DNA from 4 places in the Mesorhizobium sp. M0518 genome. Region 1 is predicted to be linked to each of the others. Evidence: riboswitches for the same ligand, from Rfam matches in the RefSeq annotation. Region 1 holds a riboswitch; each other region holds the start of a gene.

Evidence for each region. Region 1 has a riboswitch for cobalamin ahead of NKI66_RS07050 (CbtB domain-containing protein). Riboswitches for the same ligand answer to the same signal wherever they lie in the genome.
Region 2: linked by a shared signal. The riboswitch ahead of metE (5-methyltetrahydropteroyltriglutamate--homocysteine S-methyltransferase) and the one ahead of NKI66_RS07050 (CbtB domain-containing protein) in region 1 are both predicted to bind cobalamin.
Region 3: linked by a shared signal. The riboswitch ahead of bluB (5,6-dimethylbenzimidazole synthase) and the one ahead of NKI66_RS07050 (CbtB domain-containing protein) in region 1 are both predicted to bind cobalamin.
Region 4: linked by a shared signal. The riboswitch ahead of NKI66_RS22220 (ABC transporter ATP-binding protein) and the one ahead of NKI66_RS07050 (CbtB domain-containing protein) in region 1 are both predicted to bind cobalamin.

The regions. Positions count from the first base shown of each region.
Region 1 covers NZ_JAMYQY010000004.1:57,746-65,384, reverse strand. The annotation lists gene cobO (cob(I)yrinic acid a,c-diamide adenosyltransferase) at 1-335, opposite strand, end outside; gene cobU (bifunctional adenosylcobinamide kinase/adenosylcobinamide-phosphate guanylyltransferase) at 337-852, opposite strand; gene NKI66_RS07055 (CbtA family protein) at 845-1,639, opposite strand; gene NKI66_RS07050 (CbtB domain-containing protein) at 1,655-1,834, opposite strand; cobalamin riboswitch at 1,871-2,067, opposite strand; partial or broken gene NKI66_RS07045 (MFS transporter) at 2,133-3,330, opposite strand; gene NKI66_RS07040 (heparan-alpha-glucosaminide N-acetyltransferase) at 3,554-4,552, shown strand; gene NKI66_RS07035 (methyltransferase family protein) at 4,549-5,025, shown strand; gene NKI66_RS07030 (MerR family transcriptional regulator) at 5,278-5,664, opposite strand; gene mgtE (magnesium transporter) at 5,822-7,240, opposite strand; tRNA gene NKI66_RS07020 (tRNA-Leu) at 7,432-7,516, opposite strand.
Region 2 covers NZ_JAMYQY010000024.1:71,468-79,106, reverse strand. The annotation lists gene NKI66_RS27625 (glycosyltransferase family 10 domain-containing protein) at 17-1,021, shown strand; gene NKI66_RS27620 (hypothetical protein) at 1,159-1,512, opposite strand; gene NKI66_RS27615 (cytochrome-c peroxidase) at 2,469-3,524, shown strand; gene metE (5-methyltetrahydropteroyltriglutamate--homocysteine S-methyltransferase) at 3,969-6,320, opposite strand; cobalamin riboswitch at 6,416-6,617, opposite strand; gene NKI66_RS27605 (alpha,alpha-trehalose-phosphate synthase (UDP-forming)) at 7,176-7,639, opposite strand, start outside.
Region 3 covers NZ_JAMYQY010000003.1:348,579-356,217, reverse strand. The annotation lists gene dxs (1-deoxy-D-xylulose-5-phosphate synthase) at 1-399, opposite strand, end outside; gene NKI66_RS06625 (pirin family protein) at 529-1,449, opposite strand; gene NKI66_RS06620 (DUF2277 domain-containing protein) at 1,489-1,755, opposite strand; gene NKI66_RS06615 (exodeoxyribonuclease VII small subunit) at 1,867-2,118, opposite strand; gene NKI66_RS06610 (histone deacetylase family protein) at 2,122-3,048, opposite strand; cobalamin riboswitch at 3,170-3,349, shown strand; partial or broken gene bluB (5,6-dimethylbenzimidazole synthase) at 3,365-4,078, shown strand; gene NKI66_RS06600 (hypothetical protein) at 4,201-5,184, opposite strand; gene NKI66_RS06595 (TetR/AcrR family transcriptional regulator) at 5,470-6,078, opposite strand; gene NKI66_RS06590 (MFS transporter) at 6,200-7,423, shown strand; gene ribB (3,4-dihydroxy-2-butanone-4-phosphate synthase) at 7,461-7,639, opposite strand, start outside.
Region 4 covers NZ_JAMYQY010000016.1:43,690-51,328, forward strand. The annotation lists gene NKI66_RS22210 (DSD1 family PLP-dependent enzyme) at 1-594, shown strand, start outside; gene NKI66_RS22215 (GyrI-like domain-containing protein) at 599-1,432, opposite strand; cobalamin riboswitch at 1,726-1,932, shown strand; gene NKI66_RS22220 (ABC transporter ATP-binding protein) at 2,095-2,883, shown strand; gene NKI66_RS22225 (ABC transporter substrate-binding protein) at 2,929-3,876, shown strand; gene NKI66_RS22230 (FecCD family ABC transporter permease) at 4,012-4,998, shown strand; gene NKI66_RS22235 (metal ABC transporter permease) at 5,023-5,871, opposite strand; gene NKI66_RS22240 (metal ABC transporter permease) at 5,871-6,731, opposite strand; gene NKI66_RS22245 (manganese/iron ABC transporter ATP-binding protein) at 6,728-7,588, opposite strand.

The DNA.
Region 1 (7,639 bases):
GCTGCGATGTCGCGCTTCAGGTCCTGCGTCTCCCAGGTGAACCCCTCGCCCATCGCGTGCCAGACGACGCGGTCGCCGAAGGCGGCGAAAGCATCCTTCTCGCCGGTGTGCCACTTGCCCTTGATGAACTGGACGACGCCGACGCGCTTGCCGTAGCCGAGCATGCGCAGCGCCAGGCCGAAGGCAGCTGTGGTCTTTCCCTTGCCCGGTCCGGTGTTGACGATGAGCAAGCCCTTCTCGACCGTCTTGCTCGCCACCTCGGCATCCTGCACCGCCTTGCGCTTGGCCATCTTGGCGCGGTGGCGTTCTTCGCCCTTATCGTCGATGTCGGTCATGTCATTTCACCTTGAGCGGCAGCCCCGCCACCATCAGCAGCACCGTATTGGCGACAGCGGCGACCTGCTGGTTGAGCCGGCCGGCGGCATCGCGAAAGCGGCGCGCCAGTGCATTGTCCGGCACGATACCCTGGCCGACTTCATTAGACACCACGAACCATGGCCCGCGCGGCCGCGACAGCACGTCCGCCAACCGACGGCATTCAAGCTCGAGATCGTGATCGGCCAGCATATGATTGGTCAGCCACAGCGTCAGGCAGTCGACAAGCACAGGCTGGCTGTCGGGCAAGGCCCCGAGCGCGCCGGCGAGATCGAGCGGTGCGTCGATGGTCGTCCAGCCTTCGCCACGCCGCGATCGGTGCAACGCGATGCGTTCATGCATCTCGTCATCCCAGGCTTGCGCCGTGGCGACATAGGTCCAGGGCGGCGGCAAGGCGGTCGCCAAAATTTCGGCGTGCGCGCTCTTGCCGGAGCGCGCGCCGCCGATGAGGAAGGTCAGTGTCTTGCGATCAGGCAAAGCTGTCGCGCAGGCTGGTCGCGGTGCCGGTGAAGCGGCCACGCACCACACCGACGACCGCGCCGAGCACCAGCCAGAACACCAGATTGGTCACGGTCACCGCCACCACGAACTGGTGATGCAGCCCTTCCGGAATCGCCGTCCCGTAACTGTCGGGCTGCGGTGCACCGACAACATGCGGTGCGACGATCAAAAGGACGGCAAGGATCGCCAGCGGCAGCGACTTGCGGAACGCGATCAGGCCGAGACCGGCAGTGGTTGCCGCCACCGTTGCCCACCACCAAATCTGCCGCTGGGTGAGATCGGCGGCCGGCATGGCCGGCAGTTCCGGCGGCAGGCCGAGGCCCGGCGCCAGCGTGAACACGGCAAAGCCGGCAAGGCCCCAGAACACGCCCTGGCGCCAGCCACCGATGCCGCCGGCGAATTCGGAGACCGCGACCAGGATCAAGGCGAAGCCGATGCCGGTGACGATATTGGCAAGCACGCTGAAGGCGAAACGCTCGAAACCCTCTGCCGGCGCCCAACCTTCGTCTGCCGGAGCGGCTTCCGCCGCAGCCGGGGCAGCAGAGCTCATCGCATCTCCCGCCGGAGCAGTTGTGCTCATGGCATTGCTATCCGTTGCGGCCGGAGCGCCATGGTCATGGTGATGCCCGCCGCCCGCCTGTTCGTAAACTTCCGCCTTCAGGATCAGCGGCACGGTGGCATAGGCCTGCAGGCAGGCGAGGACGACGCCGGCCACGAGCCCTGCGATCGCCGCGATGAACACGACGTTGCGAAACAGATTCATGATGTCAGCCCCTCGTCAGTGGCAGGGAAACGCCATCGAATGGCGATAGTCGTGAGCCGCATTATGGACGGCATCGATATGCGAGAAGCCGACAAAGCCCATCACGAAAATGCCGAGCAGCGCGGCAAGCGCGAGCTGCATGAAGCGCGACTGCGAGGAGACGGAGGCGCCGAGGGAGACGGAAGCGGTAGTCATGTCTTGTCCTTTCGCCCTCCACCCGAGGGCATCGAAGTCAGTTTCCTGTCGCCGGCAGGTCTCCTGGCTCACGGATCAGCGTCCTTCCCCACCTTCCCGAAGAAAAAATCCTCAGTGGTTTATGGAGAGGACTACCGCACACAGTTGCGGGGGCAGCCACGGCATTGGGCGAAATTCGCCCTCACCGCATTCCCTCTTGGCTCCAAAATGGAACCGGCGACACCGGTGACTATAGGCAGAATCCTCGCTTCCGGCAAACCAAATTCCGCCGGTGACCATTGCGAATGCGCCATGAAGGTCAAAGTGATTTCGGCAGATAGCGCCACGTCACAAAGCCGCAGACCGCCGCCAGCAGGCCGAGCGTGACGAACACCGAGCCCAGGCCGAAGAAGGCCAGCGCCACCGAATAGACCAGCGGCGGCGTCAACTCGGAAAAGTCGATAGGTGCGGTAGACCGCTGCCATCTGAGATCTTTCATAGGAGCGCACCGAGCGCATGAAGGCGGTCGAGCCGAGGGCGTCGAGCGCAATGGTGAAGAAGGCACCACAGAGCAGGAAGGCGCCGGTAAGCAACGGCACGGTTTCGCCGACGAAGCCCGCCGCCAGCAGCGCGGCTGACATGGCGAAATAGGCAAATGTCATGGTTCCGCGGCCACCAAAGCGCTTTCCTGCCTTGCCCCAGAAAATCGCCATGAACAACAGCGCGTTGCCGGCCGAAACCAGCAGGCCACCGGCCAGCTTGCCCTCGCCCGTGATGACCATGAACAGCGGCCCATAGACGAAGAACGTCGTCCAGAAGCAGGAGCGGCCGAAGGCAATCAGCCAGGCCAGTCTGAGCCTGGGCTGCGCGACGAAACGGCCGATATTGGCGAGCGGATTGACAGGGCGCGTCTTGCCCGGACGGATGGACTGGTTGTCGCCGAGGCGGTAGGTCCAGAACAGCGCCAGCAGGGCAAACGCGAACACCGCGACCGCACCATGCGCGGCATAGATGCCGAAGCGCGTGTAGAGGAAGATGCCGAGCGTCGGCCCACCGGTCCAGGCCAGCATCGACCACGCCATGCGCAGCGATTCGGCCTGCATGAAGTCGGTCTTGCGGATGTGGTCCATGATGTAGAGGTTGAGCGTGATCGACAGCGCGCTGGCGCCCATCACCCGGCACAGCATGCCGGCCAGTTGCCCGGCGAGCGTGTCGGTGATGAAGAACAGCGAGCCGACGGCCAGCAGGCAGGCGCCTGATGTGTAGACCCAGCGGCGGGCAAAACGGCGGATCAGCATCGGCATGAACAATGTCACCGACAGGCCGAGCATCGCCACGACTGTGTAGAGCATCGACACGATCTGCTCGTTGTGCAGTATCTCGTAGGCCTGGATCGGGATGACGCTCGACACCGTGGCGCGGGCGAAGGATTCAACCGCATAGAGCGACGCGAAGGTGCGCGCGTCCGCGGCCTTGAGAGCCGGCAGCCAGATCGGATGGCGCACATGGGTGGACATTGCTTTCCCCGAAGCAGATTCACCGGGTGAAATCTGACGTGGCGACCCCAGTGCCAATAAGAGGAAACCGACGTGCATCCGGCAAAAGCGAAGCCGGCCAAAGGCTTCCCGGCACTGGCCCAATGCCGCGGCCGATCCGGCGTTATCGGCAGGATTGCCGGTCTTCTTTTGTGCGGGGCAACCGTGATAGTCCTCCAGCGGGGCTGAATCAGAATGCGAGACCATGAGCATCCAAACGCCGACCGCACCCGTTCAGGATCGACCAAAGCGCATCGTCGCCATCGACATCGTGCGCGGCACCGCGCTGATCGCCATGGCAAGCTACCATTTCACCTGGGACCTGGAGTTCTTCGGCTATACCGATCCCGGCCTGACCGCCTTCGGCTGGTGGAAGATCTACGCGCGCGGCATCGCTTCGACCTTCCTGTTCCTGGTCGGCGTCAGCCTGTATCTCGCCCATGGCCGACAAATCCGCTGGAACGGCTTCTGGAAGCGGTTCGCCATGGTCGCCGGAGCCGCGATCGCGATATCGGTCGTCACCCGTATCGCCACGCCGGATGGATTCATCTTCTTCGGCATTTTGCACGAGATCGCGCTGGCCAGCCTGCTCGGCCTCGCCTTTCTGCGGCTGCCGGCACTGCTGACGCTTGTCGTCGCCGCGCTCGTCATTGCGGCGCCTGTCTATCTGCGCCTCGAGGCGTTCGATCACCCATGGCTGTGGTGGGTAGGCCTGTCGGCGAACAATCCACGCTCCAACGACTACGTTCCGTTGTTTCCATGGTTCGGCGCCGTGCTTGCGGGCATCGCGGTGACGAAACTCGCCGCCGGTTCAGGCGTGCTTACCCGGCTTGCCGAATTGGCGCCCGGTCGCTGGGCCAACCCGCTGGTCTTTATCGGCCGGCACAGCCTGGCGTTCTACCTGATCCACCAGCCATTGCTGATCGGCTGCGTCTGGCTGTTCTCGCAGATCATGCCGGCGCAGGTCGAAACCCCGCAGGTGAATTTCCTCAAAACCTGCCAGCTGTCCTGCGAGCAGTCGCGCGACACCGAGTTCTGTACGAGCTACTGTGTCTGCATGCTCGATACGCTCGAGGGCGAGGCGACGCTTGATCGGCTCTACAACAACGACCAGACTGCGGAATGGAAGACGCATCTGTCCGATCTCGCCGGCATGTGTACCGCCAAGACGGACAGCAAGTTGATGGAGGAAGGGGTCAAATGACCGAGAACCAGCCGAAGCCGGGGCTCATACCGTGGCCGCCGCTGATCTACACCGCCGCCATCGCCATCAGCATCGCGCTGGGCCTGCTCTATCCCCTGCCCTGGATCGGTGACCTCCTGGGCGACATTCTTTTCGCCGCCGGCTGGGTGGTGCTGCTTGCCGTTGCAGCGCTCTGGGTCACCGCGATCCGCACCATGGTCCGCGCCAAGACCACGCTGAACCCGAACGCTGTGCCCGATCACCTGGTCACCACGGGTCCCTTCGGCATCACCCGCAATCCGATGTATCTGGCCAACACCCTGCTGTTGATCGGCGTCGCCTTTGTCTCGGGCATCGTGTGGTTCCTGCCGCTCGCCTTCATCGCCGCCTATGCCACGCAAAAAATGGCGATCGAAGGCGAGGAAAAGATGCTGGCGGCAAAATTCGGCAAGAAATACCGCGACTACGCGAAACGCGTGCGCCGCTGGATTTGAGCTGGCGCTCCGGTTTCCATCGCGGAGAGGTTTTGACAGGTGCACACTTCGGCGATTAGCCTAAGTCTTGCGAACTTCGTCATCCTAGGGCGAAGCAGGAGCGCAGCTCCGTCGCGGAGACCCTAGGATCCATGCCGTGACCTCGGTCTAGGAGTGCAGCGGAGCAAAGTTCTGCGCCGTCGCGGTGCATTGCAGAAGGAATAGACGTTTCCGCTCATTCCGAACGCTAACGCGCGATAGAATCCAGTCCGCTCAGGTATTCACGCCAAGCTCGACCAGCCGCTCCACACAAGACTCCTCGGCCTGGTCGAGTTCAGCCAGCGTCTCCTCGAGGTCGCGGCGCTTCTGCCGGAGATCCTCGCGCTTTTCCTCGATGCGCTTGATCATCAGGTTGAGCTGGCCGACTTCGCCGGGCGGCTCCCTGTACATCTGGATGATTTCGCGGATTTCGTTGATCGAGAAACCAAGCCTCTTGCCGCGCATGATCTGACGGATGAGGTGGCGGTCGGAGGGGCGAAACAGCCGCGTGCGGCCACGCCGCACCGGCTGCACCAGCCCTTCGTCCTCGTAAAAGCGCAGCGTCCGCGTCGACACATCGAACTCACGGGTCAACTCGGTGATCGAATAATATTCTCGCATTGCCACTCCCGCACGCCGAAACCAAGGGGCGATCGCCATGCCGGCGTCACCCTTATGTCCCGAACCAAAACCCATGCCATGCCGGAATCGACATGGCGCCCCGCGCAAGCCTCGCACGGCATTTACGTAAAAGTCAATTAAGCCAAAAGGCGTGCCTTCAGGGCACACCGAACCACCACGTGGCAATGCCGAGAAATGCAAAGAAACCGACGACGTCGGTAACCGTGGTGACGAAGACCGCCGAAGCGACCGCCGGATCGATCTTGAAACGATCGAGCAGCAGCGGAATCAAGATGCCGGCCAGGGCGGCCACGAACATGTTGATGATCATCGCCGCCGCGATGATGCCGCCCAGATTGGGGTCACGGAACCAGGCTGCCGCAACGATGCCGATCAGGATGGCGAAGACGATGCCGTTGATGAAGCCGACACCCATCTCGCGGCGAATGATGCGGCCGGCATTGTAGATGTCGAGATCCCTGGTCGCCAACGCCCGCACGGTGACGGTCATGGTTTGCGAGCCGGCATTGCCGCCCATGCCTGCGACGATCGGCATCAGCACCGCCAGTGCGACGATATGTTCGATCGTGCGGTCGAACAGGCTGATCACCGACGCCGCCAGGAACGCGGTCAGAAGGTTGATAAGCAACCACGGAACGCGTGATCGCGAGGTCGAAAAGATGCTGTCGGAAAGCTCTTCGTCGCCGACGCCGCCCATGCGCATCAAATCTTCCTCGGCCTCCTGCTGGATGACGTCGACGACATCGTCGATGGTCAGAACGCCAACCAGCCGTTCGTTCTCGTCGACGACTGCGGCCGACAAAAGATCGTACTGCTCGAATTCCCGCGCAGCCTCTTCCTGGTCCATGGTGGCCGGAATGGCGTGCCGCGTCTCGTGCATCACTTCCTCGACCTTGACCGAACGCTTGGTCCTCAGGATCTGGTCGAGGTCGATGGCGCCGAGCAGCTTGAAGGTCGGATCGATGACGAAGATCTGGCTGAAGCGCTCGGGAAGGTTGTTGTCCTCGCGCATGTAGTCGATGGTCTGGCCGATCGTCCAGAACGGCGGAACCGCGACGAACTCGGTCTGCATGCGGCGGCCGGCCGTCTCTTCGGGATAATCAAGCGAGCGGCGCAGCCTGATCCGCTCGGTGAACGGCAGTTGCGACAGGATCTCGTCCTGGTCTTCCTGGTCGAGATCCTCGAGAATGTAGACGGCGTCGTCTGAATCGAGCTCCTGCACCGCCTGCGCGATCTGCGCATTGGGCAGATTGTCGACGATCTCCATACGGATCGCCTCGTCGACCTCCGTCAGCGAGGAGAAGTCGAAATCGGCGCCCAGGAGTTCGACCAGCGCGCGGCGCTGTTCGGGATGCAGCGCCTCGAGCAGGTCGCCGAGTTCCGACTGGTGCAGGTCGTCGACTTCATGCTTGAGGGTCAGCGTGTCGCGGTCGGCGATCGCCGCGCCAATCCGCGCAAGGAAGGACGAAAGCACGGCGCCGTCCTCGCCATAGATATCGGCGTGGTTGTCCTCGGCGGCCCTGGCGCCGGTCGTCCGTTCGTGCTCGCCTTCCACCAGCGCCTCCCGCCACAAGAATCCCGGAAAAGGTGCAAATCAGGTCTAGAGCATCGGACCCAAAAGGGGAAACCGGTTTTGGGAGAATCCGACGCTCAGAAAGAAAGTGGCGTAAAGTGCGGGAATATCAAACGAAATGCGCCCGGCCCGCAGCGGGCGAGACCGGTACAAATCGGACTCTGGGAAGAGAATGGTGCGGTCGAGAAGACTCGAACTTCCACGGGTTGCCCCACAGCGACCTCAACGCTGCGCGTCTACCAATTCCGCCACGACCGCACGTGGTAGAGCCGGAACCGACCGGCTCGCGGCGTGTAGCAAATCGTTTCCGGCGAAACAAGTGCACGGCAAGCAATAATGTCAGGCGATTGGCATAATGCTCCACAGGGCTCGAATGCAGCC
Region 2 (7,639 bases), on a different contig from region 1:
CAATCCGGAATGGCGATTGAATACCTTCACGAGTGAAGGGAGTGAAACTTCTTTGTCGGCCAAATTGTTGACGGAACGCCCGGCGCCCATTGTTGCTACATGTCTAGATTCTTGGGGCGTTTTGGATGATGCAATCCACCATCTCACTCCAAAGGGCAGTGGAATCTGGAACAATGTCGCTTTTGTTCGCACGACATCCTTCGTGCCCGATTGGCATATCGTCTTTAACTCTGCTTCTCTTTTTGGGCTCCCTGTTGATATCGAGGCGAGCCCAAACAGGACAATTTTTGCAATCGGCGAACCGCCGACGAAAGCTCATCGCGCGTTTCATGAAGGGCAGGGGAAAAATACTATCGTCCTGACGTGTGACGCAGAGCTGGCTGCTCGGCAGAATGCAGCGCGCCGATTCGTTTTGTCTCCACCTATCACTCGGTCTTGGTCTGTAAACAAGACATATGACCAACTTCTGGTCAGCGAAGTCGTGGATAAGCCGCTTCGGCTCTCATGGATTACCAGTGACATCGCCCTGCTTAAAGGACATCGATATCGGCTGGGGTTTCTGGAACGGCTGAGAAAGGAGCTCGATTTTGACCTGTTCGGCCGAGGTTTTCGGCTGATTGGAGATAAATGGAACGCACTCGCACCTTACCGTTACAGTATAGCGTTCGAGAATACTCGTGCTGATTACTATTTTACAGAGAAGCTTATGGACTGCTTCGTTGCTGAAACAATGCCGATCTATTACGGCAGCCCGGCAATCACGAGGTTCTTCCCTTCGGACTCTATGGTTCTGATTGACCCAGAGGACAAGAACGTAATCCCAAAAATTCAAGAAATCATCGACTCGGACCTCTGGAAGGAACGTCGCGGCGCAATAAGAGAGGCGAAGCGGTTGGTCCTTGAGAAATACAATACGTTTGCTTATCTCGCGCGCTTCATCGAAAGCGTTCAGGATAAACCCTTACCGCCGGAAATTATACACATCGATTCGCCTGAGGTCGATTTTGGAATAGACGAATGAAGTACTCCAACGCTCGCTTCGCGTGCCCGGCGGTCGGTGGTCTGGCGAGATCGGTACGGAACGCTCGGCGGAGAATGCCTGCTGCGCAGACGGGCCGGCACGGGCGCACGAGGTCATGCGCCCCCGGCTGCCGCTGATCAGACGAACTGGGGAAGGCCAGGAACGGAATTGAGGACCTCGTCCACGAGTTCGTCGCCGGCATGTTCCTTGGCGCAGGCGATCGTCTCGTTGGCGAGGCCGGCGATCTTTGCCATGCTGAGACCCTCACTCATCAATTGCTGGCCGAGCCCCATAAGGCCGCCACCCTCTGGGTCGTCGCCATGATACTTCGCTACTAATTCCGAAGCTCCCGGAATGGCCTCGATCATGCGCGCAACGGGACCGTCGGCCGCGTGGCTTTGCAGGAAACCCAGCATTAACCCAACGCCCTTCTCTGCGAGAGCCGGGCCGATGCCGGCACCAGTGGCGATGCGCGGTAAGAATTCATCCATGCAGGGTCTCTCTCTCTTTGATGAGGTTTACACGGGGCCGGTCCGGCGCCCAGCTCCCTTGGCCGAACCACAATTGAACTCCACAAAAATAGGCCGGCGGAAGTGCTATTGCGCGTAAAACCGCCTCTGTCAACGCAAGCTGCGTCGGACGTGCGTGTTTCGCAAACCGAAGATCATTCCAATTCACTTCATTACGCATTGGCAACCGCACAGTTTGCGGTGGCTCGCTTATGGGCCACTGCCCCGCGTCCGTCAAATGACGACGACAACGTGGTCATCGCCTAGGATCTGTGGATCGAGGTGTGAGGCAGTTACAGCCGGTGGACCTGCTCAAGCGCCGCGCCGGCACAAGGGCTAGATTGGCGATACTGCGCGTATTGGCCATGTCTTTCCTCGCGTGATGGGATGTTCGTAGAAGCGGAACTATATGCCGGTGTGACGGTCGACAAGGCGGACCGGCTATTCCGATAGGACATCCATACTGTCGCATAGACCATCGCTGCTTAGGTATTGAAACCGCCATCGCTGGTGACATCACAATGTGCAGTCGGCGGGTGTCGATAAGGTCGATTCACGCAATCAGCCGGTCAGGAGGAACGAATGAACCCTGAGGTTTCAGAAGGTCACTTTTCGCAAGGCGTGCAGCGCACATCGTGCAAGAGATTGCCATTCTTGCGGATGCTATCGACTTTCTCAACGATGGCGGGAAGATCGCAGTGACCGAATCTACGAAGCCGCCCTCAGGACGTGCTTTGATGCATACAAACGGTTGCCGAGCAGGGATACTCCTCCTCCCTGAAGTCCAATCGAGAAGAGCGATCACTTCCAAGAGGGTCCCAGCTCAGCCGCGAAAACAGGTGCCAGACCCCGATCCTCTCCCTCAACTGATCTAGCTCAGGGCGTTCATGAGCCGCAGATCGCATAGTGGCTGCGTGCACGACGCAGGAAGACCATTTATGAAAATCCTATTCAGAACGATGGCTGTCACCTTGCTGGCACCCACCGCCTTTGCTGCGGATTCGATCCCCACCGGCCTCAGAGATACGGCATTGGCCACCTTCAGGGCTTTGCCATCCACCACGCCGACAGTCGCCAACAACCCGATCACCCCGGAAAAGATCGCTCTCGGCAAGGCACTGTTCTTCGATCCACGCGTCTCGGCGTCAGGCGTCTTGTCGTGCAACTCGTGCCACAACCTGGCCACCGGCGGCGACGACAATCACGAAACCTCGATCGGCCATGGTTGGCAGAAGGGACAGCGCAACGCGCCGACTGTACTGAACGCTGTCTTCAACATCGCTCAGTTCTGGGATGGTCGTGCCGCAGACCTGAAGGCTCAGGCGAAGGGACCGGTCCAAGCCGGCATCGAAATGGCCAATACACCGGACCAAGTCATCGCCACGCTCAAGTCCATGCCGCAATATGTCGAGTGGTTCGATGCAGCTTTTCCGGCTGAAGCCGATCGGGTCACCTTCGACAACTTCGCCAAGGCGATCGAAGCCTTCGAGGCGACACTGGTCACACCGGCCCCGTTCGACAGCTTCCTGAATGGTGATGAGCTTGCCATGACTTCCGAACAGAAACAGGGCCTGGCGCTTTTCATGGATAAAGGCTGCTCGTCCTGCCATGCCGGCATCAACGTTGGTGGGCAAGCCTATTTCCCATTCGGCCTCGTGGAACAGCCCAGCGCCGAGGTCCTGCCGGACAAAGACAAGGGCCGATTTGCGGTCACCAATGCAGCCGATGACTACTATGTTTTCCGCGTGGCGCCGCTGCGCAACGTTGCACTCACCGCGCCATACTTTCATTCGGGCAAGGTTTGGGATCTGAAACAGGCCGTCGCCATCATGGGGACCACCCAGCTTGGCGTAGTACTGGCGGACGAAGAAGTTGACCTGCTTGTTGCCTTCCTCAACTCGCTGACCGGAGAGGCACCCGAGGTCGCCTATCCCATCTTACCCTCCGAAACGGCGACAACGCCCCGGCCTGTAACGCAGATCTCAGGAAAATAAAGGGCTAACTGGCTGCGGACGTCGCAATCGAAAATGATTGCGGCTTTTACTTGTGCCACACGAATTGCCACATCCATCTCCGAATTGGCGGGAGGCTAGCAATACCCGAAACCTGCCACTTCGCCCGTAGTCTGCGCGAATCAACTGGGGAAGCGGACAGACGCGCAGCACCATATATTGTCGCCGCCTGAGCGAACGTGCCAAGCAGTCTACTTTGAGAAACGACGTGTGTACGATTTGTTCGAGGCGCGGGGCCTGTATGTTCCCAAGGACCAATACTATAGCGTAGTGTCACATTCATATTTCTGCGGGATGAGGACACGTGCCGAAGAAAAATCGCACATTTTCGCCGAGTGGCTTATTTCCAAGAGTGTGATCGGTTTGGCATATTCCCGGCCGACATCCGCCAGTCGGCAACTCCCCACACGGTGAGGAAGAGAAGCCTCACGCCTGCACTTTCTGCCGGAGCGCGCGTGCTGCAGCGACCATGTTAATGAGGGCAGGGCGGACCTCCTCCCATTTGCGTGTTTTGAGGCCACAGTCCGGGTTTATCCACAGTTGGCCGTCGGACAGTCGCTCGCGGGCAAGCATGACTAAGTCCGAAATCTCGCCGGCTTCCGGGACGCGTGGTGAGTGAATATCATAAACGCCGGGACCGATTTCGTTCGGATATTTGGAGCTCGTGAAGGCGTCCAACAGTTCCATCTTCGAGCGCGACGTCTCAATCGAAATGACATCCGCATCCATTTCAGCGATCGCGTGAATGATCTCGTTGAACTCCGAATAGCACATGTGGGTATGAATTTGAGTCGCGTCCTTTACACCCGTTGAAGCGATCCGGAAGCATTCGACAGCCCAGTCGAGATAGACTTTCCAGTCAGATTGGCGCAGTGGCAATCCTTCGCGAAAGGCGGCCTCATCGATCTGGACCATCCTTGCGCCGGACCTTTCGAGATCCGTCACTTCGTCGCGGATGGCGAGCGCGATCTGGCGGCAGGCTTCGGAGCGGGGTACGTCGTCGCGAACAAAAGACCAGTTGAGAATGGTGACTGGGCCTGTGAGCATTCCCTTCACGGGCTTTTCCGTAAGCGACTGGGCGAATTGCCACCAGCGCACTGTCATCGGATTGCGCCTCGATACGTCGCCGAAAATGATGGGGGGACGCACGTAGCGCGACCCATAGCTTTGTACCCAGGCATGCTGGGTGAGCGCGAAGCCGGACAACTGCTCGCCGAAATGCTGTACCATGTCGTTTCGCTCGAACTCACCGTGCACCAGCACGTCCAGCCCGATCTCTTCCTGCCAGCGAATTGCAGCCTCGATCTCCTTCTTCAGGAACGTCTCATAGTCGACATAGCTCAGCTGGCCCTTCGCATGAGCGGCCCGCGCCTTGCGTACCTGCGGCGTCTGCGGGAAGGACCCGATGGTCGTCGTCGGGAACGGCGGCAGCCCGAGTGAGCCGGCTTGGACTCTGGAGCGCTCGCCAAAAGCGCTCTCTCGTCGCTTCGCGCTGTCCTCAATGCTAGCGATCCGCCCCTGAACAAGCGGGTCATGGATCCTCGTGGATGTCACGCGCGTGGCGGCAGCCTCGGCAGACGCTTTCAACGCGCCTGCCACCGCATCCCTGCCTTGGGACAGGGCCCGGGCCAGCAAGACCAGCTCGTCGGTCTTCTGGGCCGCGAAGGCGAGCCACGACCTGATGTCCGCCTCGAGTTCCGTCTCCATGCGCAGGTCGATCGGCACATGCATCATCGAGCAAGAAGGCGCGATCTCGACGCGGTCCAAGGGCCAGCCGGCGACGATCGGTTTGATGCGGTCGAGAATGGCGGGCAGGTTCGCACGCCAGACGTTGCGGCCATCGATCAAGCCAAGCGAGAGCACCAGATCCTTCGGAGCGAGCCGACCCACCGTTTCCAGCTGCTCGGGAGCGCGCACGAGATCAATATGCAGCCCGGCCAAGGGCAGAGAAACCGCGGTTTCGAGATTGTCTCCCAGCGACCCGAAATACGTAGCCAGCATGATCTTCAGCTCGGGCGCGGCTTTCGACAGCTGGCCATAGGCGAATTCGAACGCAGCTCGTTCGTTCGGGTTCAGATCGAGGACAAGCGCTGGCTCATCGATCTGCACCCAGTCGGCTCCCGACAGCTTCAGCTTCTGCAGGACTTGCTCGTAAACGGGCAGCAGCCGCGGTAGGAGCGCGATGGGACCGAACCCCTCGGCAGGCGATTTCGCCAGCTTGAGGAAGGTGATGGGTCCAAGGATGACTGGGCGTGTGTGAATGCCGAGAGCTTTAGCCTCGAGGAAGTAATCGACCGGCTTCGATGACGAGAGGGCGAACGCCTGATCATCATCGAGTTCCGGCACAATGTAGTGGTAGTTGGTGTCAAACCACTTGGTCATTTCCATCGCGGTTACACCAGGTCCATGAGCCTGCTCCTGGTGACCAGCGTGTCCACAATCCTCCGTCTGACCCTGGTTGCCGCGCGCCATTGCGAAGTAGATGTCAAGTGGGACCTCGCCGCTATTCCAGCCGTAACGGGATGGAACGGCCCCGACCATGGCTGCGGCGTCGAGCACATGGTCGTAAAGCGAGAAGTCGTTCGACGGGATTTTCGACACGCCGCGATCGCGCTGCTCTTCCCAGCTAGCGGCACGGAGCGCCTTCGACGTCGTGAGAAGGTCGCCAGCGGACGATGTTCCGGACCAGTAGCTTTCAAGCGCGAATTTCAGTTCTCGCCGACGACCGAAGCGCGGCACGCCGAGCGTTGCTACAGGAATTTCCTGAGAGTCAGTCATGTCATACCCCGATGGTTGGGGCGCCGATGACAAGGAAGGCGCTAGCAGGCCGGCACGAACGCCGGCTTGCAGCGGCCACCGAGACACCCCGCCCGTGGACGTAATTCGCCGTGGCAGGTCTCCTGGCTCGCGGGGTCATAGCCTCTACCCGTCTTCCTGAGGGTATTCGCCTCAGTGACATGAGTGGGGTTGGCTCGCCGCTAACAGTTGCGGGGGCAGCGCCGGCATTGCACCGGCTTCCCTCTTAGCTCCGCTGCGGCAGCGCCGCACGCGAGAACCACGACACGCAGACAATCACAGCAGTCCGCTCTTTTGTCAATGACGCATAACGAAATGTTTATGTCGTTATGTGATTTCGCTTTTACGCTTGTCTAACATTGTGAAATATTCAGTCGCATTGGCGGCGCTGCTCCGCTGCCACCATTGTCCAACTAATGGATCCCTGTCGGGCTGCGACATCCCTCGCAGGTCGCCGATGAAGGATTTCGGACGAGACTTCAAGCGCGTGACAACGTCATTAGAATGCAGAAGATCGCATTGGTGGCGATGTCTAACGATGCGGCGGCAAGTCGTGCGTGCGTGGTAGAAGCGGTTTTCTCGGAGTGAGCGCCAAACCGCGGGAATTGGCACGCCAGTCGTCATCACGGGTGACTAGGCAATCGTGATGACTCCGCTCGGCGGCAAGAGACCACACTGACGGAGCCTGGCTCAAGGGTCTGATGCAAAGCCCGACTGTGGTCCCGATAAGCCGCTTAAGCCGCATTCAGGCGGTCAGGATAAGTATCTCTCTCTCCAAGCGCTCGGCATTGAGGGATGCGCAAATGCAGGCAAAGCTCGCGTGCTTCATATTCTGCATCATACGATCGGCAGGACCCAGTTTTTATAAAGTGCACGCGTCAGCGCGGTGTGCAATTCTGGCTCGGTCCGATACGAAGGCATTTGGGCCTCGCTGATCCAGCCCAAGCCAACATAGTGGAAGTGATCCGCAGGGACCGTAACCCGGCTGCTGTCCAGTTGCCGAACGAAGTCCGCTGACCAATGGTGGATCGTATACGCTTCAAGTTTGTCCATCATCCTCCGCCAGCGTTGGATGCGTTCTTCGCGCGGCATGCTGGCCGCTCTTGAGATCGCGGTAGCTATCTCGTCGGAGAGCCTCGGATTTACCAGCAGGGCGTCCTCGCCGAAGTCTTCGGCCGCGCCGGCAAACTTCGATAACACCAGAACGCCAGGGTCGCTCGGATCTTGTGCAGCAATGTATTCTTTCGCCACAAGATTCATGCCATCGCGCAACGGCGTCACAACGCAAACACGCGCGGCTC
Region 3 (7,639 bases), on a different contig from region 1:
GGCCATGCCGAGGCCGGCCGATATCGACGTCGAGGAGTGGGCGGCGCCAAAGGGATCGTACTCGCTCTCGGCGCGGCGGGTGAAGCCGGACAGACCGCCTTCCTGGCGCAGCGTGCGGATACGGTCGCGGCGGCCGGTCAGGATCTTGTGCGGATAGGCCTGGTGGCCGACATCCCAGATCAGCCTGTCATCGGGGGTGTTGAAGACATAGTGCAGCGCCACTGTCAGCTCGACCACGCCAAGCCCGGCGCCCAGATGACCACCCGTGCGGGACACGGCGTCGACCAGCTCGGCGCGAAGCTCGGACGCCAATTGCGGCAGTTCACTTTCGGCAAGCGTGCGCAGGTCCGCCGGGATGCGGACCTTGTCGAGAAGCGGCGTATGCGGCGTTGCGTTCACGGTGCTCGGGCTTTCGGTTGATGGGCGAATAGGCCGCCGGCCGGCGAAAGTAAATGCGTGTCAGTGACGCGGATCAGGCCCTAATCTTTTGTCTATGCATTTCGTTCTGCCACTTTTGGGTGACAGGCATCAGCTTTCCGGCAGTGGGATGAACTCTTCCTCGTCTCCGGGAACGATGTCGAAGCGGCCCGTCTTCCATTCCTCTTTCGCCTGTTCGATGCGCTCCTTGGACGACGAGACGAAATTCCACCAGATGTAACGCTTCGAACCAAGAGAGGCGCCGCCGAACAGCATGAAATGCGCCCCGGTCTGCGACGACACGACGATCTCGTCACCGGGACGGAACACTAGCAGCCGTTCGGCTGGGAACACATCGCCCGAAATCGAGACTTCGCCCTCCAGCGTGTAAATGGCGCGTTCTTCCGCATCGGCAGGGATTTTCACGCTGGCGCCGGGCGCCAGGCGCAGGTCGGCGTAGAGCGTCTCCGTGTCGGCCCTGACCGGCGACCGCAATCCTTGGAAATCGCCGATGATGAGGCGCCCGTTGACGCCTTCGGCTTCGATCTCGGGAAGCCGAAGCGCTGCGGTATTCTCGAAAACCGGTGCCACCTCTTCCTTGTCGTCCGGCAGAGCCAACCATGTCTGCAGGCCGGATACCGACATCGGCGCGCCACGCAGTTCCTCCGGCGTACGCTCCGAATGGACGATGCCGCGGCCGGCGGTCATCAAATTCACGTCGCCGGGCTGAATGACCATTTCGGTGCCGAGTGAATCGCGGTGCCGGATCTTGCCGTCGAACAGATAGGTGACCGTCGACAGGCCGATATGCGGATGCGGACGGACATCCAGTGCCTGACCGGCGCGCAGGACCGCGGGACCCATGCGGTCGAAGAAGATGAACGGCCCCACCAGCCGCCTTTTTGCCGTCGGCAGGGCACGGCGCACCTGAAAACCACCGATGTCCTTGGCGTTCGGGATGACCATCAATTCGATCTGATCGCTGGCGAAGGCATCGCCTGCCTCAGGGTCTTTCCCGGGGAAGAAGCTCATGGACTCTCCTTGTCGGTGGTCGAAGGCCGCCTGGCCGCATCAGGCAAAGCGGATCGCCGCCTTTGCCCGCAGCTTGGCCGCCACCTCTTCGCGATTGCGCGGATGCTGGTGGGTTTCGAGCGATTCGAGCAGCTCGTGCGCCGAGGCGGCGATGGCTTCGACGGCATGGTCGAAGGCGTGCTGGTTCTGCTTCGAGGGTCGCGTGGTTCCGCTCAGCTTGCGGACGAACTGAAGAGCCGCGTCGCGCACCTCGTCATGGGTTGCCGGCGGATCAAAATTGAACAGGGTCTTGACGTTTCTGCACATCGCTTCCGTATCTCCTCTTGTCCTTGAGCTGTTTCAATCGGAACGAGTTATATCCTCGATCATGATCATGTCCAAAAACCGGTGAGGCGAGGCCATCGTTCGGACCGAGCCTCAATCCGCGTCGAGTGGCTCCGTTCCAACCGGCTTGCCGTCGCGCGACAGCCTGATCTTCTCGACCTTGTCCTCGGCGGCCTTCAGCAGCCGGTCGCAATGCGCCTTCAGCGCCTCGCCGCGCTCATAGATCCTGATCGACTGGTCGAGTGGTACGTCGCCACGCTCCAGATCATCGACGATCTTCTCCAGCGCATCGAGTGCCTGCTCGAAGCTCATCGCCTTGACGTCTTGGTTGGTCTCATCGGCCATCATTCATCCTTTCATCAGTCGCCCGACATGGGCGGCGACCGAAAATGCCAATCCCTGCAGATCGTAGCCGCCCTCGAGCAGGCTGACGAGCCGGTTGCCGCTGTGGCGTGCCGCGCGCTGCATCAGCTGGCCGGTCGCCCAGTCGAAATCATCCTCGGTCAGATTGATCTCGGCCAGCGGATCGCGGTGGTGCGCGTCGAACCCCGCCGAAATGATAATCAGGTCGGGCGCGAAATTGTCGAGCGCGGGCAGGACGCGCGACAGGAAGGCATCGCGAAACACTTCGCTGCCGGTCTGCGGCGCCAGCGGTGCGTTGACGATGTTGCCGGCGCCCGTTTCGGTCTTCGCTCCGGTGCCGGGATAAAGCGGCATCTGGTGTGTCGAGCAATAGAGCACCGACGGATCGTCCCAGAAAATATCCTGCGTGCCATTGCCGTGATGCACGTCCCAGTCGACGACGGCAACGCGCTCGACACCGTGTTTCTTCTGCGCATAACGCGCCGCGATCGCCGCCGTGTTGAACAGGCAAAAGCCCATCGCCGTGGTCTTTTCGGCATGATGGCCGGGCGGCCGGGCGGCGACGAAGACGTTGTCGGCGCGGCCCGAAAAGACATCATCGACGGCGGCGTTGGCGGCGCCGATCGCGGTGATCGCCGCTTGCCAGCTCTTCGGGCTGGCAGTGGTGTCGGCATCGATGCGGGCAATCCCCTCGTCGGGGATGGCGGCGCGCACGCGGGCGACGAAATCGGCGGGATGCGCGTAGAGGATGGTGGCCTCGTCGCCTTCCGGCGCCTGGATACGATCGAGCCCGGCAAAGGCTTCGTCGTCGAGCACGCGCTCGATGGCGCGTAAGCGGTCGGGCCGCTCGGGATGTCCGGGCGGGGTGAGATGCTCGAGGAAGATCGGATGGGTGTAGAGACGGGTGGTCATCGTCCTAATCTAGTGACCCGGATCGACAAAGGCCATGCACGGGCGGCCGATGACTGGGGAAAATCGCGACTGCGTCCATTCGCGTCGCCGCAGGCATTGGCCCCGCGGGCGCTTCGGCGTAAGGTCCCTGGTACTGCCTGGTGCCCGCCGCAAGCGGGAGAATCGGGAACACGGTTGAATTCCGTGGCGTGCCCAACGCTGTGAGGGGGACCGCGCCGGTAAATGCCACTGTCGATGACGGGAAGGCACCGGACGCGGGTTGATCCCGAGCCAGAAGACCGGCCTGGCAGGCATTGTCATCCGCGTGGTCAGGCGGATGGCATCAGAGCGACGTGCGTCTACTTGGACGCACAAAGTACGCTCTGTCAGTTTTGAATCTGCAATCGCAAGGGGACAAGCGATGCCGGAACATGTGACCGCTGCCATTGACGATGGATTTGACCAGAATGCGCGCGATGCGGTCTATCGCGCCATGTTCACGCGGCGCGACGTGCGCAGCCATTTCCTGCCCACCGCGATCGATGACGACGTGCTGGCGCGGCTGCTGCTTGCCGCCCATCACGCGCCGTCGGTCGGCTTCATGCAGCCATGGAATTTCATTGTCATTCGCGACGTCAAACGACGGGCGGAGGTGCGCGACCTGTTCCTGGCCGCGCGCGAGCAGGAACTGCCGGCGATCGAGGCGGAAAAACAGGCGCTGTATCGCAAGCTCAAGCTGGAAGGCATCTGCGAGAGCGCGCTCAACATCTGTATCACCTGCGACCGGCAGCGCTCGAAGGGTTCGCCGCTGGGACGCTGGCACAATCCGGAGATGGATCTCTACAGCACGGTCTGCGCGGTGCAGAATTTCTGGCTGGCCGCGCGTGCCGAGGGCGTTGGCGTCGGCTGGGTGAGCATCATCGATGCTGAGGCGCTGAAGCGGCTGTTGGCCATTCCGGACCACGTAACGCCGATCGCCTATCTCTGCGTCGGCCGTGTTTCCGAGTTCGCTCCCAAACCGGACCTTGAAACGCATGGCTGGGGACGGCGGCTGCCGCTGCCGGAGCTGATCATGAGCGAGACCTTTTCCGGGCAAGGCGAGACACAGCTCAAATCCACCGTGGCGCGCCTCAACACCGTTCCTGCCTCACCAGACATCACCCGCCCAGCGGATCAGGGTGTGGCGCCGGCCGTACCCCAGCGCGAACCGCCGAAGGAGGCCAGCGCCTTGTCCTTGAGCTCTCTGAACTTCGACGACGCCTCGGCCAGCCGGGCGTCCCAGGCGGGATCCGGCACCTGGCCCGCAATGGTCTTGAAATAGACCTGCATCAAGCAGGCGATGGCGAAGGGTTCAATGAACGCCGCCTTGAATGCCCAGGCGAAGACGATGGCGAGCACAAAAGCCCAGCCGGCGAGCTGACCAGGCATCAGGAACAGAATTGCGCCAGCAGGCGCCAGCATCATCAGAAAGATGATGAATGACACGCCCCACATGATGACCGCCAGCCAGACGGCGTTCTTGACCATGACCTTGCCGTTCTGGGCATACAGCACGACGCCTTGGCGCGCAGTCTCGAACGGCGAGGCTGAATTGATGCGGATGTTGTAGCCGAGGATGATCTCGTCCACATAGGTCAGCGACAGGCGGATCACGGTGTTGATGAAGGAGACCAGGCCGCTCAGGCCCGGTATCGGCAGGAAGGCGGCGATACCGCCGAGCAGGCCGGTGATGGCGCGGATGGCACCCTTGACGAGTTGGTCGACGACGAAAAGGGTGTTGGCCTCGGCAAAACGCTGGGTCACGATATCCCTGGCGTAGGCGATCTGGTCCTGACCGCCGGGAATGTCGCGGCCGTCGATCAGATGAACCATGACGGCGATGTGGCCGGCCTTGACGATGTAGAGGATGTATTCGCGGATCCAGTAGACCGCGATCGAGACGATGCCAAACCCGACCACGCCGCCCCACAGGGCAAAGGACATGGGCCCGTCGGGATCAGTGGAGATATGGCCGACGCCATAGCCGACAGAGGCACCGGTGCCGGTCGCCATGATGTAGGCCAGCGTGATGCCGAAATAGACGATCATGCGAAAAACGATGAACGGCCAGGTCCGCATCATGATGGACACCGACCGGCCGATCTCAAAATCCCACATGTGCCCCGAATCTCCGCCTCAGAGATGGTGGAAGAGGATGGACTCAACCCGGCGATTGTCAATTGCCGGCCCTGACGCCAAAGGGCGACGAATTCGGGGTAACGGGTTGGTTCGGAGCCCGCCAGCGCGTTGGCTGACGGAGCATCAAACGAAAAACCCGCCTGTGCGGCGGGTCACTGGCGCAAATCAGCACCATGGATGAATATATACCTTAGCTGAGGGCACGGTGTCAAGAAAAAATTCCTATCGTGAACAGCTGCCGGCACGAAAGCTCCGGTGAGAACTTCAATTCGACTGCGGATCCGGCTTCCTGAGCAGGCCTTCGAGCAGTTGCTTGAACGCCGTCACCACCTTCTTCGACGTCGTTTCGGGGTCGTTCGAATTGGCGATCCGTTGCGCTGCCTGGCTGCTCGCTCCGATGATCAGTCGCGAGGCGGTCTCGGGGTCGAGGCTGGAGACAACGACCCCCTCCTCCTGCAGCGCGGTCAGATGGTCGGTCATTGAAGCGATGCACGCACTGGCATTCGGCCATTGCGCTGGATCCCCCAGCACGGCCGGGCCATCGCGGAACATGATGCGCTGGATTTCCGGCTCCAGCGCCATCTCGATATAGGTCGAGCACTCGTCGACGAAATGTTGCCAGCGGGTCGGTGCTCTCGACGCGACCTCATTGATGCGCGCCGCCATCTCGCCGTCAATCTGGGCTATGACCGCCTGCAACAGCCCCTTCTTGTCGCCGAAATGATGATAGAGCGCACCGCGCGTCAGCCCGGCCGAAGCGGTGAAATCATCCATCGAGGCTTCCGCATAGCCTGTTGTGCCGAAGGCATGACGGGCCGCCGCAATAAGCTTTGCGCGCGTCTCGGCGATCATCTCCTTGCGGGGTTTGTGCATGTGTCCTGGACCTATTCACATACGCTTCGTATGCTAATTGACATACGCGGCGTATGCTCTATCTAATAATCATACGCTCCGTATGTAATTGTCCAATCGTCCTTTGTCGAGGAACCAACCGATGCAAAATCCCTATGCGGAAATCTTTCGTGCCCCCGGCGCCAAGGGCTTTGCGGCCGCCGGCTTCCTAGCGCGCCTGCCGATCGCCATGGCGCCCATCGGCATCGTGGCGATGCTGTCGCAGGCGCGCGGCGAATACTGGCTGGCTGGAGCCGTCTCGGCGACATACGCGCTGGCCAACGCCTTCGTCGCGCCGCAAATATCGAGACTGGTGGACCGCCTGGGCCAGACACGAATCGTCGTGCCCACCACTATCATCGCGGTGCTGGCTTTCGCCGTCCTCATAGCGGCGGCCAACCAGGACTGGCCGGTGTGGACGCTGTTCGTGTCGGCACTCCTGGCCGCCGCCATGCCAAGCATACCTGCGATGGTGCGGGCGCGCTGGACAGAGATTTTCCGAGGACGACCGCAGATGAACACCGCATTCGCCTTCGAGTCCGTGGCCGATGAACTGGTCTATATCGCCGGGGCATCGTTATCGGTCGGCCTGAGTGCCGCCCTATTCCCGGAAGCCGGCGTTCTGGTGAGCACATTATTTCTCGCATTCGGATCAGCGGCCTTCATCCTGCAACGCTCGACCGAGCCCCAGGTGCGGCCGGTCGACCATAACTCAAGCGGCTCGGCGATCCGCCTGCGGCCGGTTCAGATCATCACGCTTGCCCTGATCTTCGTCGGCGCAACCTTCGCGACGACGGAAGTGACCACCGTGGCGATCACGAAGGAGCTTGGCCAACCCGGCGCCGCCAGCCTTGTCATCGGCGTTTATGCGCTGGGATCGTTCGTGCTCGGCATCATCGTCGGCGCGCTCAGCCTGAAGGCGCCGCTGCAACGCCAGCTCGCCATCGCAGTCGCCCTCGTCGCGCTCGGCACGCTGTTGCCGCTCGCCGCCGACACCGTGCCGCTGCTGGCGCTGACCGTGTTCATCAGCGGTGTGGCGATCTCGCCGACCTTCATCACGGCCTTCGGCCTGATCGAGCGGCATGTGCCGGAAGCGATGCTGACCGAAGGCATCACCTGGGTCATGACCGGCATCGGCATCGGCATGGCGCTGGGCTCGTTCGCGGCCGGCGCGGTGGTGGATGCGTTCGGTGCACCGAACGGGTTCTGGGTGTCGGTGGCTTCAGGCACGATCGCGCTGGCCACGGTGCTGCTTGGCCAACGCAGCCTTGCCACGACTGAGTGCGAGATGGACGGATGTGAAGCGGCCGCGATTGCCGCGGAATAATCAGATAGCGCCCGGTTTCGAGCCGGGCGCTAGCTGCCTAGAGGATCTCGGTCTTGGCGATGTGGATGCCAAAACCTTCGAGGCCGACATAGTGGCGTTCGCGCGAGGCGATCAGGTTGATCGAGGAGATGCCGAGATCCTTGAGGATCTGCGCGCCGAGCCCGATCTCGCGCCACTCGTTTTCGCGGCGGCGAGCCTCTTCGTGATCCTCGCGGT
Region 4 (7,639 bases), on a different contig from region 1:
CATGCGCCGCTCATTCCCGGCCTTTTCGGCGGACCGGCAAAGGCATTGGCCAAGGCGTCGGCGCAGGCCTCGGCGTTCGTCGCCTGTCTCGGCGCCGACCAGCGCCGTATCCTGAACATCGGCGGCAGCAAGACCGCGCTGCTTCATCATGGCGGCATGGCCAACGAGGTCTCGATGGGCTCGGCCTTCGTGCTGCCCAGTGATTTCGATACGCCAGGCCTCGACGGCTTCCAGCCGGCGGCCTTCATCGCCACGCCGATCTTGAAAATGGTCGAGCCGATGCTGCCTGGCCCGCCGGCCGTCACCCGCCTGCTGCAGGCGCCCGGCCGCTTCCCGCGCAAGGGCTGCTATCTCTATGGCGGCAAGTGGATGGCCGAGCCCGTCTTCCCCGAAGGCATGAAGGCGAATGGGCTGCTCGGCCTGTCCTCCAACCAGCAATTCATGGGCTTGCCCGCCGACGCGACCGCAAAACCCGGCGACTACGCGTTTCTAAGGCCGACGCAGAGCGAAGCCGTGCTGCAGCAGTTCGGGTCGATCGCTGTGTTTTCCGGCGGCGGGATAGTCGATCGCTGGCCGGCGCTGCCGATGGCCTGACCGACTACGCCTTCACCGGTATCCAGATCTCCAGCCCGCCATTGCCGCTGCGTGGGTCGAACTCAGGGCCGTAGCGTTCGAATTCCGGCGCATCCGATATCTCGTGGCCGGAAGCCGGCAGCCATTTGTTCCAGATCGTGTTGACCGTGCGGCGAATGGTCGAGATGTGTTCGCGGTGGGCAAAGACCGCATATTTCTGCGCCGGCACCCGCACCCGGTAGAAGTCCTTGGGCAGGTCGGAAAAATCAGACACTTCGACGCCGGCGATGTAGTCGAAATTGCCGGCATCGTCGCCGTTGACGCAGACGCCATAGGCGACGTCGCCGGCCTCGCCCGGAATGTTGCCGATATAGGGGCCGAAGCGCTGCCATTGCATCGGGATGGCGGCGCTGGTTTCGCAGCTGTAGCGTTCGCCGAGGCCGGCGATCAGGAACGGCCGGCTGGTCTCGAAACGCGGTGGTTCGAGATTGGTGAGGAAGGACTGGTCCATCAGGATCGGCTCCACGAGGTCGAGCTTGTCGAGTGTGCCTTGCGCGCGCACCAGTTCCGGCGTGGTGCCGAACTGATCGCGGAAGGCCCGGGTGAACGCCTCATGCGAGTTGTAGCGGGCGTCGAGCGCGACGCTGAGGATGTCGGGCGCCCCGCCGGCCAGCTTGCGCGCCGCCTCGGTCAGCCGGCGTGAGCGCATGTAGCCCATCACCGACCGGCCGGTGGCGGCCCCGAAAGCCCGCGTCACATGAAAACGCGACACCCCGCTGCTTTGCGCGACATCGTCGAGTGTAACAGCCTCCGGCAGATGACTTTCGACGAACCACAGCGCTTTCTCGGTCGGGTTCATTTTGCTCCTCGCATTGGCCAGATCATCCTGCCGTTTCCTGGCGCGGCCAGTTTGATCGAAATTGCGCATCCCGCGCAATCGCACCGATCCCGTCACAGTCGCACCGATATGGCGCAGCGTTGGAGCGCCCCTTGCCGCCGACGAGCCAAATTCGGCAGGCTTCGCTTGACAGCGCCAGGCGGCATCCTCTAAATGCGTAATGTTATTACATATCGAGAGCGAGAAATGCATGTTTCCCCTAGCCGGCCCACCACTCCGTCCGAGAAATCCATTGCGAAGCGATTGGGGGAAATCTACGCTGAAGCGGTGATGGTCCCCGAGTCGAAAGGCGAGGGGTGAAAAGGGAACACGGTGAGATCCCCAGGGGTCGAGGCCGTGGCTGCCCCCGCAACTGTAAGCGGCGAGCAAAATCCGTGAATGCCACTGGCCGGCAAGGCTGGGAAGGCAGGATGGCGCAACGACCCGCGAGCCAGGAGACCTGCCATCACTGAGTTGACCGGACGGGGTGTGCCGGGAGGAAACGCGAATCCCGGTCTTGTCGGCCGCTTCGCCAGCTTCCTTCCGTCGCCAGTTTTGGAAAGTGACGGAAAGTTGGACGGCTCTATCGATCATCGCATCATCGTGTGCACGCTTTGCCATCCCGGCAATCTGGCGGGCAGCCGATGCCCGTAGCGCTTCTCGAAGCCCGTGACCTCTGCGCCATGGCGAACGGGCGGGATCTGGTCCAGGCGGTCAGCTTCTCGGTGGCCGCTGGCGATCGCCTAGCCATCATCGGTCCCAACGGCGCCGGCAAGACGACGCTGCTGCGCATGCTGTCGGGCATGCTGCGGCCAAGTTCCGGCGAGGTGAACCTCGGCGGGCGCCGGCTGGACAGGATTTCCGCCGCCGAGCGGGCACTGCATATCGCCGTGGTCGGCCAGACCGACCAGCCCGATCCGCGGCTGGCGGTGATCGACTATGTCGAGCTGGGCCGGGTCCCGCACGCTCGGCTACGGCGCAGGAGCGAGGAGCGTGACATTGTCGTCGATGCGCTGCGCCGGACCGGCCTGCTGCCGCTGCTTGGCCGCACCATCGGCTCGCTGTCGGGCGGCGAGCGCCAGCGCGCCCAACTGGCCCGCGCCATCGCCCAGCAGCCAAAGATCCTGTTCCTCGACGAGCCGACCAACCATCTCGACCCGCGCGCCCGCGGCGAACTGCTCGACCTCGTGGCAGGCTTCGAGATGACGGTGATCGCGGTGCTGCACGATCTGGCGCTGGTGGCACCGTTCGCCACCAGGGTGGCGGTGATGAACCATGCCCGTCTGCAAGCGCTCGCCGCACCGCGCGAAGCGCTGACCCAAAAGCTGATTCGCGAAATTTTCGGCATCGATGTGCTGCGTCTGCGCCATCCGACCGAAGACCGCGAACTGACGGTGTTCGATGTTCCGAACCGTGCCGCGCCGCCATCCTGATTGAAGCCGTCCCATATCGATCATCCCGTCCACAGGAGCAAACCCTTGAAACGCCTTGCTTTTTCGCTTGCCTTCTCGCTGCTGGCCTCGACAGCCCTGGCCTTCCCGGTAACTGTCGACAGCTGCGGCAAGCCGCTGACCTTCGATGCGCCGCCGAAGCGCGCCGTCATCCAGGATCTCAACATGGCCGAGATGGCTTTCGCGCTGAAACTGCAGCCGTCGATCGTCGGCCTGACCGGCATCACCGGATGGTACAAGGTGGGTCCTGAGTTCAAGGCCGAGCAGGGTTCGATCCCGGAACTGGCGCCGAAATATCCGACGCTCGAAAACCTCGTCGCGGTCGAGCCCGATTTTTTCTTCGCCGGCTGGTATTATGGCATGAAGCCGGGTGGTGAAGTGACGCCCGACACGCTTGCTCCGCACGGCATCAAGACGCTGGTGCTGACGGAAAGCTGCGTCCATCTCGACAAGAGCCGCCCCGCCGCCTCGATGGACCTGCTCTATGGCGACGTCGAAAAGCTGGGCAAGATCTTCGGCAAGGAGGCCGAAGCTGAGAAGCTTGTCTCCGGCTGGAAGACGCGGCTCGCCGACATCACCGCCAAGGTCGGCGACGCCAAGGGAACGCGGGTCTTCCTCTATGATTCCGGCGAGGACAAGCCGTTCACCGCAGGCAAATTCGCCATCCCCAGCGCCATGATATCAGCCGCCGGCGGCGACAACATTATGGCCGACATGGACACCAGTTGGGGCAATACGGACTGGGAAACGGTGGCGTCGCGCAATCCGCAATTCCTCATCCTGCTCGATTACCAGGATGGCGGTGGCTACAGGAAACTGCTCGATTTCCTGAAGGCGCATCCGGCCATGAAGGAGACCGACGCGGTCAAGAACGAGCGCTTCGTCGCCCTGCGCTATGCCGAACTGACGCCGGGACCGGCCAACATCGAAGCCATCGACAAGATCGCCAAGGCCATGCATCCGGAAGCGTTTTGATGCCTGTCGCCCAAAAGTGCGCAGCGGTTTTGGGGCAACGACATGCATGAACAAGAGATCCTGGAAGTACGTCGCACGCGTCCTGACAGACACGACGCATTTCCAGGCTTGCGTCATCCGGCATTTGCACTGGCCATGATGGTGGGAGCGGCGGCGATCGCCGCTCTCGCTTTGCTGTCGATCGCCTATGGCTCGACGCTGATCCCGCTGACCGACGTTGTTGCAGCACTTGGCCGTGCAGTCGGCTTCAGCGGGCACGACGTGGCAGGACCGGTCGGCAAGATCGTCGTCGACCTGCGGCTGCCGCGCACGATCCTGGCCATCTGCGTCGGCGTCGGTCTCGGCGTCGTCGGTGCGCTGCTGCAGACGGTGACCCGCAACGACCTTGCCGACCCGTTCCTGTTCGGCCTGTCGTCGGGCGCCGCCGCGGGTGCGGTTTCCGTCATCACCGTCTTCGGCGACAGTTTCGGCATCTGGACATTGCCGGTCGCGGCCTTCACCGGCGGCATATTGGCTGCCGGCGTCGTGCTGCTGCTGGTTGCGCGGGTGAGGGGGCAAGGCCCGGAGCGGCTGATCCTTGCCGGCCTTGCCGTGTCCTTCATGTTCACCGCCTTGACCAACTATCTTGTCTTTGCCGGCGATCAGCGCGCCGCCCACTCCGTGCTGTTCTGGACCATGGGCGGCCTTGGCCTGGCGCGCTGGGATAATATCTGGCTGGGCGCGCTGGGAGCAGGCACCATTCTGGCTTACGCGCTGTGGAACCACCGCCGGCTCGATGCTTTCCTGGCCGGCGAAAACGCCGCCGAAAGCCTGGGCGTGCCGGTGGCGCGGATGCGAAGGATGACCTTTCTCGTCGCCGCCTTCTCGACGGCGATCCTGGTCTCGGTCGCCGGCGTCATCGGCTTCGTCGGGCTGATGATCCCGCATCTGTCGCGGCCGCTGGCGGGCCCCTTGCACCTGCGCCTGGTTGCCAGCTGCGCCGTCTTCGGCGCCGTGCTGTTGCTGGCCAGCGATCTTCTGGCCCGAACGCTGCTGCCGCCGCAGGAACTGCCGATCGGCATCATCACCAGCTCGGTCGGCGCGTTCTTCGTCGTCACCATGCTGATCCGCAACCGGCTTTGAGTGCGGCCTGGGTCAGGGCCGCGATTACTCTCCCGAAATGCCCAGTTGCACCCGTTGCTTTGGGCGCTTCGACTGGAACAGGGCAAGCAAAAAAACGCCGGCCTGAACGACGACGATCGTCGGGCCGGTGGCTGCGTCGATGTGATAGCTGAGGATCGTTCCCACGACGCTCGACCCGATGGCGGCCGCGGCGGCAATGGCGAGCATGCGCTCAAAGCTCTTCGTCAAAAGAAAGCCGATCGCTCCCGGCGCGATCAGCATGGCGATGACAAGGATGATCCCGACAGCCTTCAGCGAGGCCACGATGGTCAACGCGAGCAGCGTCAGCAGCCCGAAATGCAGCAGGTTGACGGGCAGGCCGATCGCGCGCGCATGGGCCGGATCGAAACAATAAAGCAGCAGATCCTTGCGTTTTGCCAGAACGATGAGGATCGCCGGCACGACGATGACCGCCGCCTCGATCACGTCGCGCCACTGGACGCCGAGCATGTTGCCGAACAGGATATGATTGAGATGCTGGTCGGTCTCGACTTTGACGAACAGCACCAGGCCAAACGCGAACATGCCTGAGAAGACGATGCCCATGACTGCGTCCTCCTTGATCCGGCTGTGCTGCTTGAGGTAGCCCGTCGCCAGCGCGCAGCCAAGTCCTGCCACGAAGGCGCCGAAGGCAAGCGGGATCCCGGCGATATAGGCGAGCACGATACCCGGAAGCACGGCATGCGAAACGGCGTCGCCCATCAGCGACCAGCCCTTCAGGACGAGATAGCAGGACAACACCGCGCAAATGGCGCCGACCAGAACGGCGACGGCGAGACCGCGACGCATGAATTCGTGGCTGAGCGGTTCGGCGATCCAGGACCAGATCGTCATCATGACGCGACCTGCGATGCGGCACGTGCCGCCCGGCGTGCGGCGAGCCGCCCATGTTTGGGTGCGAAGACGAAGGCAATCAGAAAGACCACGGTCTGCAGCACCACGATCAGTCCGCCAGTCGCGCCATCGAGAAAGAAGCTGAGATAGGCGCCAACCGCGCTCGTCGCCGCGCCGATCGCCATCGCGAGCAGGATCATGACGCCGAACCGATCGGTAAGCAGATAGGCGGTGGCGCCAGGCGTTACCACCATCGCGATCACGAGGATCGCGCCGACGGTCTGGAGCGCGGCGACGATGCAGGCGCTGAGCAGCACGAAGAACAGGACCCGCAACCGCCACGGATTCAGGCCGACGCCGCGCGCATGGTTCTCATCGAAGAACACCAGCATCATATCCTTCCATCGAAGCCCCAATACAACCAGCGAAACCGCTGCGATGAGGATGACCTGGGTTACATCCTCGTCGGAGATTGCGAGGATGTTGCCGAGTACGATGGACTGGATGTTTACGGAGGTCGGACTGATCGACGCAATCAGCAGCCCGCCAGCGAACAGCGTTGTAAAGACAAGGCCGATCACGGCGTCCTCGCGAAGTTGCGTCACGCGCCGCACCAAGGTGATGCCGAGTGCGGCGATGAGGCCGGAGGCGAATGCGCCGGCGGCATAGGGAAGGGCCAGCATGTAGGCGGCCGCAACGCCCGGCACCACCGAGTGGGCAAGCGCGTCGCCCATCAGGGCCCAGCCCTTTAGTATGAGATAGCAGGACAGGAACGCGCAGACCATGCCGACCAGGGCGCTGACCCAGATGGCCTTGGCCATGTAGTTGTAGGTGAAGGGTTCCAGCAGGATGTCGATCACGGGGCTGGCGATCCGCTGTCGGGCTTCATCATCTTCTCTTGATCCCGCTCGCCGTAAAGCACCAGAGGACGCTCGTCATCGGTCAGCACGGTCAGGTGGCGAGCGTCGGGGTCGTCATGAAGATCGGCGCCGCCGAGGCGCAGATGCCTCAGCACGCCGCCAAAAGCTTTCGCAAGATTGGCTTGCGTAAACGTTGTCTCTGTTGGTCCGAAGGCCAGCACCGTCTTGTTGAAGATGACGACATGGTCGCAGAAATTGACGATGCTGCCGAGATTGTGCGTCGACACCAACATCAGCTTGCCGTCGTCGCGCATCGACCGAAGGAGATCGATGATCGCTGCTTCGGTCTGCACGTCGACGCCGGTGAACGGCTCGTCGAGCAGGATGATTTCGCCGCCCTGCGCCAGAGCGCGCGCCAGGAACACACGCTTCTTCTGGCCGCCGCTCAGTTCGCCGATCTGGCGCTTGCGAAAATCGGTCATGCCGACCCGTTCCAGTGCCGCGTCGACCGCCATGCGATCGGCTCTGCCTGGGATACGCAGAAAATTCATGTGGCCGTAGCGGCCCATCATGACGACATCTTCCACCAGCACCGGAAAGTTCCAGTCGACATCCTCGCTCTGCGGCACATACGCGACTAGGCCGCGCTTCAGCGCTGCGTGGACGGGCAATCCGGCGATAAGCACTGTTCCGGTCGACGGCGTCAGGAAGCCCATCAGCGCCTTGAACAGCGTCGATTTGCCGGAGCCGTTGACGCCGACCAGCGCGCAGATGGTGGAGGCGCCGAGCCTGAAAGAGGCGGAGTGTACGGCCGTGACCCCGCTTGAATAGCTGACGGTGACGTCGTCCACGTCGATGGAGGCAACGACCCGGCCGCTACCGGTCGATGTTCGATCATGGCTGTTGTC